One region of the Parageobacillus sp. NEAU-HV-2 genome, then DNA from elsewhere that is predicted to be linked to it. Evidence: predicted binding sites of a transcription regulator. Region 1 holds the regulator's gene; the other holds the start of a gene.
The links. Region 1 encodes Rex, which represses fermentation and respiration genes when NADH is low (regulators of the CRP and FNR family bind a similar motif). Its sites were predicted from a motif close to TTGTGAAATATTTCACAA; they were not measured.
Positions count from the first base shown of each region.

Region 2: AC1WMD_RS17240 (DUF3147 family protein) is a predicted target of Rex. The motif match lies at 1,796-1,813, and genes of this name have one in related genera.

Region 1 covers NZ_JBXUJJ010000023.1:4,689-8,668, reverse strand. Annotated here, with positions in the region: gene AC1WMD_RS18545 (ABC-F family ATP-binding cassette domain-containing protein) at 1-792, opposite strand, end outside; gene moaC (cyclic pyranopterin monophosphate synthase MoaC) at 912-1,433, shown strand; gene AC1WMD_RS18535 (redox-sensing transcriptional repressor Rex) at 1,423-2,061, shown strand; gene AC1WMD_RS18530 (twin-arginine translocase TatA/TatE family subunit) at 2,077-2,229, shown strand; gene tatC (twin-arginine translocase subunit TatC) at 2,250-2,996, shown strand; gene AC1WMD_RS18520 (YdiK family protein) at 2,999-3,151, opposite strand; gene AC1WMD_RS18515 (CPBP family intramembrane glutamic endopeptidase) at 3,198-3,932, opposite strand.
Region 2 covers NZ_JBXUJJ010000016.1:6,540-10,519, reverse strand. Annotated here, with positions in the region: gene AC1WMD_RS17250 (CsxC family protein) at 1-446, opposite strand, end outside; gene AC1WMD_RS17245 (BC_2427 family protein) at 604-1,572, opposite strand; gene AC1WMD_RS17240 (DUF3147 family protein) at 1,892-2,239, shown strand; gene AC1WMD_RS17235 (DUF3147 family protein) at 2,255-2,638, shown strand; gene AC1WMD_RS17230 (NCS1 family nucleobase:cation symporter-1) at 3,155-3,980, shown strand, end outside.

The DNA.
Region 1 (3,980 bases):
TCGTTCCCGTTCGTATTCCTCTGCCCGTTTCTCTAAGTAGCGGCTGTAATTTCCGCTATACCGCTTTAATGTCGAGCGCGATAGCTCGAATACTTGAGTGACGACCTTATCGAGAAAGTAGCGGTCATGGGAGACGATTAAAATAGCGCCAGGATACGTTTGTAAATATTGCTCAAGCCATGTTAATGTTTCGAGGTCTAAATGGTTGGTCGGCTCGTCCAAAATAAGCAAATCGGGTTTCGTTAAAAGCAATTTTCCGAGCGCCAGCCGCGTTCGCTGTCCGCCGCTTAACGATTGGACAGGAGTTGTCATATAATCGTACTTAGAAAACTGCAAACCGTGTAAAATGGAGCGGATATCGGCTTCGTATTGGTAACCGCCTTGTTCTTTATAACGCTCTTGTAGCGTGTCGTATTCTTTTAATAATTTTTCATAACGGGATGCATCTGCGAGCAAATCAGGATCGCCCATTTGCATTTCCAGCGCGCGCAATTGCTTTTCCATGGCCTTTAATGGGGCGAATACTGTCATCATTTCTTCCCAAATCGACAACGAAGAGTGAAGACCGCTGTCCTGAGCGAGATAGCCGATCGTTACTTCTTTTGGTTTCATAATCTCTCCGCTATCGTAAGACATTTCACCGGCAATGATCTTTAATAGCGTCGATTTTCCTGCTCCGTTTCTTCCGACGAGCGCAATTCGGTCTTTGGATTGTATTTCTAATTTTATATTCGATAAAATAAGGTCAGCGCCAAAATATTTTGTCAGTTGATTCACTTGTAAAATGATCATTGTTTTTCACCTCGCGTTTAACAATAATAGTGTAGCGTAAGTTACTTTCCTATCGCAATAAAACGATAAAAGACAGATGACGAAAAATAGTGTATAGTTTATAAGTGGAGGAGATTACGTTGTCAACATTTACCCATTTCAATGAACAAGGCCGAGCAAAAATGGTCGATATTACGGACAAAGAGGATACGGTCCGCATGGCGACCGCGCAAACAAGTGTGACCGTCAATAAGGAAATTTATGAAAAAATGACAAACAAGACGATCGAAAAAGGGGATGTGCTTGCCGTTGCGCAAGTGGCGGGCATTATGGCGGCGAAAAAAACAGCCGATCTCATTCCGATGTGCCATCCGCTTATGCTAAAAGGTGTCGACATTCAGTTTGCCTGGCATGTCGAAGAAGAAAAAGCGTTGTATCAATTGTTGATTACCGTAACAGTGAAAACAAAAGGAAGCACAGGGGTAGAGATGGAAGCGCTAACGGCCGCCTCTGTATGTGCGCTGACAGTATATGATATGTGCAAGGCGCTTGATAAAGGAATGGTGATTGGCCCAACCTATTTAGTAGAGAAAATGGGTGGAAAGTCAGGACATTATCAACGCAAAAAGAGAAGTGCTGGGGGATTTATCGATGAGCAATGAACAGCCAAAAATTCCGCAAGCAACGGCCAAACGTTTGCCGTTATACTATCGTTTTTTAAAAAATTTACACGCTTCCGGAAAACAACGCGTTTCTTCTGCCGAGCTGAGCGAGGCGGTTAAAGTCGATCCTGCGACGATCCGCCGCGATTTTTCTTATTTTGGCGCGCTTGGCAAAAAGGGATACGGATATAATGTCAACTATTTGTTGTCATTTTTCCGGAAAACGCTCGATCAAGACGAGATAACGGAAGTTGCGTTATTTGGAGTCGGGAACTTAGGCACCGCATTTTTAAACTATAATTTCTCGAAAAACAATAATACGAAAATTGTGATGGCATTTGACGTAGATGAAAGGAAAGTCGGTACAGAAGTCGGCGGGGTGCCCGTCTATCATTTGGATGAATTAGAAGACCGTCTTCACGAGGGAATTCCAGTAGCGATTTTAACGGTGCCTGCCCATGTCGCCCAATGGATTACCGACCGTCTTGTCCAAAAAGGAATTAAAGGGATTTTAAATTTTACGCCGGCGCGCTTGAACGTACCGAAGCATATTCGCGTCCACCATATCGACTTAGCGGTCGAATTGCAGTCGCTCGTTTATTTTTTGAAAAACTATCCGCTTGAATAAAGGAGAGAATAAAACATGAAATATTTATTAATCGTGCTTGTCATTTTATTATTGTTTGGAACAAAAAAACTTCCGGAATTGGGCAAGTCGCTCGGTCAATCGCTCCGCGAGTTTAAGGATGCGACGAAAGGATTAGCCGATGAAGATGAAAAAAAAGCCGACCAATGATGAGTTAGGATGGTTGAGACATGAATGATAAAGAAATGTCGGTGTATGAGCACCTAGGAGAGTTGCGAAAACGGCTTATCATTGTTCTTGTTTTTTTTGGCATTGCCTTGATAGGGAGCTTCTTTTTTGTCGAACCGATCATTTTATATTTGCAGCATACGGATGAAGCAAAAGAATTGACGATGAATGCATTTCGTTTGACAGACCCGATCAAAATTTACTTTCAGTTTGCCTTTGTCATCGCCTTTATTCTTACTGCCCCGGTTTTGCTTTATCAAATTTGGGCGTTTGTCAGCCCAGGGTTATATGAAAAAGAGCGAAAAGTGACGTTAAGCTATATTCCGCTTTCGATTTTTCTCTTTTTAGCAGGCGTTAGTTTTGCGTATTTTGTCTTATTTCCGTTTGTCGTTCGTTTTATGCAAAATTTGGCGGAACGCCTCGGTATTCATCAAGTCATCGGTATTAATGAATATTTCGAATTTTTGCTTCAGCTCGTCTTGCCGTTTGGCATTGTCTTTCAGCTGCCGGTAGTTGTGATGTTTTTAACAAGACTTGGTTTGATTACACCGATGTTATTGAGCAAAGTACGAAAATACGCTTATTTGGCCTTGCTGATTTTAGCTGCGGCCATTACGCCGCCGGATGTATTATCACAAGTGATTGTGATGATTCCGCTTTCGATTTTATATGAAGCAAGCATTTGGATCTCCAAAATGGCTTACCGCAAAGTATTATTGGCGCAACAGGAACAAGAAAACCTCCCGTGATATCAAACGGGAGGTTTATTGCGAAAGTGGAATGCGAAGAGACGTATGGCTGCTCCAAAATCAAGCGTAGCCAGGATGGCAAGGAAGATGGTGAAAAAGTTCCAAATCGTATCTTTTGCACTTTGAATGGACAAGTAAGTAAATAGTACTCCCATCAGAAAATAGGCAAAAGCGAATTGCAATGGTGTCCTTCTCATTGTATTAAAAGCCCCCAATAATGAGTTGTATATGTTCTGCCTGCCGCATCATTTTTTCAATTTCATCAGCAAACAATGTTTGCACCAAGACTACGAACGTATTCATCGTAACATGAGCGAATATCGGAACGAAAATGCGCCCCGTTTTCGCATAAAGAAAGGCAAACGTAAAACCCATTGCCGCATATAAAAGCAGATGCTCCAATTCCATATGGACTACCGAAAATAATAGCGAACTGATGAGCGCGGCAATGAAGAAGTTGTATTTTTGATATAGCGTCCCGAAAATAATTTTGCGAAAAATAATTTCTTCTAAAATCGGGCCGATAATGGAAGTAACGATGATCAATATCGGGGTGACTTGAATGATTTCGACAATTCGTCTCGTGTTTTCCGAGCCCGGTTCGATGCCAAGCAGACGCCATTCAATATTAGCGGCAATGCTCTGGGCAAACAGGGCTAAAAAGACGCCGCCGATCGCCCACATCCAGGCGACAGGCAAGGAAACGCGATAACGAGTATGCCGCTGTTTTATATCCTCGCGCAAGAAAAAGAGAATAATCAAAAACGCAATCGCAAAGCTAATGACCGCCCAATAGCCAGAAGTGAGCTGTGCGGCAACGAGCTTGTTTTCGGCATGTTTCCCCACGCCGAGAAAGCGCAAAAGCGGAACCCCTATAATACCGGACAGCTGCATGATGATATACGTAATAATGACATACCAATATTGTCGTTTCAAGAAAACTTACCCCTTTACCAACAAAATAGTGATGCTTCCCGTATTTTA
Region 2 (3,980 bases), on a different contig from region 1:
TCACCCTCTTCAAGTTCTGTAAAACCAGAAAACGCAATATCCGCAATTCTATCTACAAGTGCTCCATTACATGCAGTGGAAGCATATTCAATATCTTTGCGAATGAATCCTGATACAAATAATTTAGCTCTTGTGACTCTAAAGAAGTCCGTGTTGCCAATGCGCACAAATCTAACAGGTATCAGTTTCACTTGTTCTAGAAATACATTCTTTGTCACTCTCTTAATTTCAGTTGCTGGCGGATTAAGCGGAATATCTGCCTCTAAAACAACTTGAATGGTTCTCTCTGCTAGTACAACCGGAACTTTAAGAGTTGGTGTAAGACCTGGTGTAGTGACTAGCGGAGTAGCTTCATCGGCAAAACGTGATTGTTGTGCCGCTTCTACTGGACAAGCAGGGGAAATCGGTTGTTTATTCGATTTATTGCAAAATTGCCCATTACTCATCAAAAATCCTCTCCTTATTATTATTTTTTTGAGCTTTTCTCAAGCTCTACGCTAATACAATATTCAACATTCATTTTAAAGTAAGGGTGTATATAATAGCTATTTTTCCCATTTTTAAAAAAGGAGAGGATTTTTTTTAAATATATTCGATGATCTTCTAGATCCCTTTGCCATCATAACTGACTCGAACTTGTTGTACTTGTAGTAAATGAATGATTAAATCCAATACAATTTTTTGGCGTAATTGGCGTAAATGAGCTACTGGTTCTTTTTGTGTAGAACCCTCATTTCTATTGTAAATTGCAGTATACTTAATATTTTGATGTATATATCCTTCTATAAATAAATTTCCCTTTAATGCTGTACATGTCCCATTATCGAATGATGGCGAAAATTGAGTAGGTACGAATTTGCAATTTGTCAGTACGACCTCCTTAGAGATTTCGTTCACTTTCATAATCTCTTCTTCAAACACAACATCTTCTTCTAAACATATTTCTATTTCGTACTCCCCGACTACGACTGGAACTCTAATTTGTATGAAATCGTGAGAAGTACAAGATCGATTATTTGTTTCTTTTGTTTTTGTAAATAGCGAGTCATGTACAGGAACCACTATGGATTTATAATGATTTTTTTTGTTCTTCGTGCCATAAGTGTGAACAGTGTCAGTGAAAAATATAATTTCGTGAATTTTAGAGGAAACTAAACAACAATAAGGCTGTTCAGGATAATAAGTTGTCGTATAAAACAGTTTTGTGTCTAATTGGGGAATTTGTCTATTGTTTAGGTCAAGAAATTCAGATGTATGTTGAACTGTACCGCCAAAGACAGGAGGATGAAGAAAATCGTCAATTTCTACAAACGTGGAGAATGGGCTTTTTATAGTCATAGAACATATTTTTCCGTATTGGTCCGTATCATCAGTACGATTGGTTTCATCAATATCCTCTTTGGCAAGCATATGACTTATTTCATCCGCAAAACTAGATTCAGAAGTATGCACAGGTTCAAAAGCAGAATCGATTTGCGGCTTATCATTTGTTTTATCGACATGGCAAGTTTGAAGATCATGCTTAAATTTAGCACGTATCTTCTTCATTTTCTCATGGTCAATCCTTTTCATTACATTTCACTCCCGATCAAATTATCGTCACTGTATTATTTATTTATGTTTTATTTCCGCTTTTGTCCCTGTACGATTCCGGAAATTTCGAAAGTACGGCACTCTTTTACATAGTGAGTGGTTTTATTCAAATATTTGTTACAGCTTTGGAAGTGTAAGCGTTACAATCAAAAAATTAAATAAAAGTTCACAAATGTTTGTACTATCATCGTTTACAATATATACGTGAAAATATTCACAAACAAATATACAAAAATAATATTTATTCCACTAGATTGGTCGCCAAAGAAAGGATGAATCTATCTTGGAGATATTATCGATGAATGGAATTGTTATTCGATTTTTATTAGGCGGAGGCGCGGTCGTCGCTTCTACCATTATCTCAAGAAAATTAGGATCAAAAATCGGAGGAATTTTTGCGGCCTTTCCTGCTGTATTTTTCGCGGCATTATTGACACTTCGCTTAGATGTAAAAGGCGGTGAGCTAGTGGAAAAGTCGCTTGTTCTATCCCAAGGGGCAGTTGTCGGGATGTTCATGAATATTATGTGTGCAATAGCGGTCGTTTATCTTTGTACTAAGCAAGGTTGGAAACGCGGGCTTGCACAATCGCTAGCTGGATGGTTTCTTGTTTCCATTGCTTATGCTTTTATTTCAAGATATTTCTAAGTTAAGGTGATTTTTATGGACGGACGTGATTTATTTTTCCGTTTTTTATTTGGCGGCTCTGCAGTTGTACTAAGTTATGTAACGGCAAAACTGTTGCCATGGAAAGTTATCGGGGGGATTTTCGCGGCATTCCCAGCTGTTATGGTCGTTGCCGTGATGATGGTTGGCACGAAGAACGGATCTAAAGAAGCAGCAAAAACAGCGCAAGGATCTGTTTATGGAATGATCGGTTGTTTCATTTGTGTATTAGCGGTGTTATTTTCCCTACAATTTACACACAATTGGTGGGGGAGTTTTATTTTTGGTCTAATTATATGGTTTGCAAGTTCGTTATTCCTTGTATACATGCGAGATCATAAAAAGGAAAGCAGAGTATCAAGCATCAAATCGCAACATTGATAAAGAAAAAGCCAATGGAACCATGAGTAGCGAATATAGAAACCTGGCACGATACGAACGTGCCAGGTTTTTTGTGTGCCAGGAAAAAAATCGTTCTTTTCTTTTAAAAAAATTGGAGTGATAGGGGGCGATGGAGCTTAAATATATTCAAGATCTATACTGATTTCTGAGTCCATTCTGGATGTATCCTTGTGAAAATCGAAGAAATTCAAAGAAAAACAATATTTTAGAGAGTGTTCTCTCGTTCAATAATTATGATTTTAACATAAGAATCTTTTGAATATACAAAATATATAAAAAAGTATATAAATAATTTTACATTTTGTCCAATGAATGAGGTTTTTTGATTCTATACAATAAAGTTAGTATTCATAACGCCAAAGCGTAGTTATCATCGGAGAAATGGATAAGCGAGTCATTTGAGAAGTGTGCAATGCACGGTAAGTTATCGAGATTGTCGTCCTGAAGCATACATGAAACTTCAAATGTTAAGCCCATAAAAAAGGGGGGTTCTTGATGAAAACGCAGATTGAGCAAAATGGCATTGTAATTCTAACAGAAGAAGTGACTAAAAAGTTGAGTGGAAGTGAGTTGTGGAATGATGATTTGCGACCGACAACCCTCGAGGAACATTCGTGGAAAGGACTAAACTTTGCTACTTTGTGGATTGGTATGTGTTTATGCATCCCTTCCTACACCATGGCCAGCGGCATGATTGCTCTAGGCATGAACTGGTGGCAAGCAGTTGGAACTATTTTTCTCGGCAATGTTATTGTCCTCATCCCGATTTTATTAAATTCACATGCTGGCACAAAATTCGGAATTCCGTATCCTGTTTTTGCACGGCTTTGGTTCGGAGATAAAGGAGCGCATATTCCGGCTTTGGCCCGCGCGATTGTAGCCGCTGGATGGTTCGGGATTAATACGTGGATTGGAACAGGTGCGATTGATACATTGTTAGCAGCCTCATTCCCTGCTTGGAGAAACTTGCCCGGACATACGGCCATCGTATTTGCTTTCTTTTGGGCTCTGAATGTAGGGGTTGCTTATAAAGGCCCCGAAGCAATTAAAAGACTAAGCTCCATTGCTGCTCCTGTAGTGGGCATCTCTTCCATTATTCTCCTCATCTGGGCGTTCACTCACGCGGGAGGTTGGGGACCTATTTTAGAGCAGCCATCTAAATTCAAAACCACTGGGGAATTTTTAAAAGTATTTTTTCCAGCCTTAACAGGTGTTATCGGTTTCTGGGCTACACTTGCTTTGAATATTCCTGACTTTTGTCGTTACGCTAAAAGTCAGAAATCGCAAATGGTTGCTCAAAGCTTCTCTCTCCCAATCACGA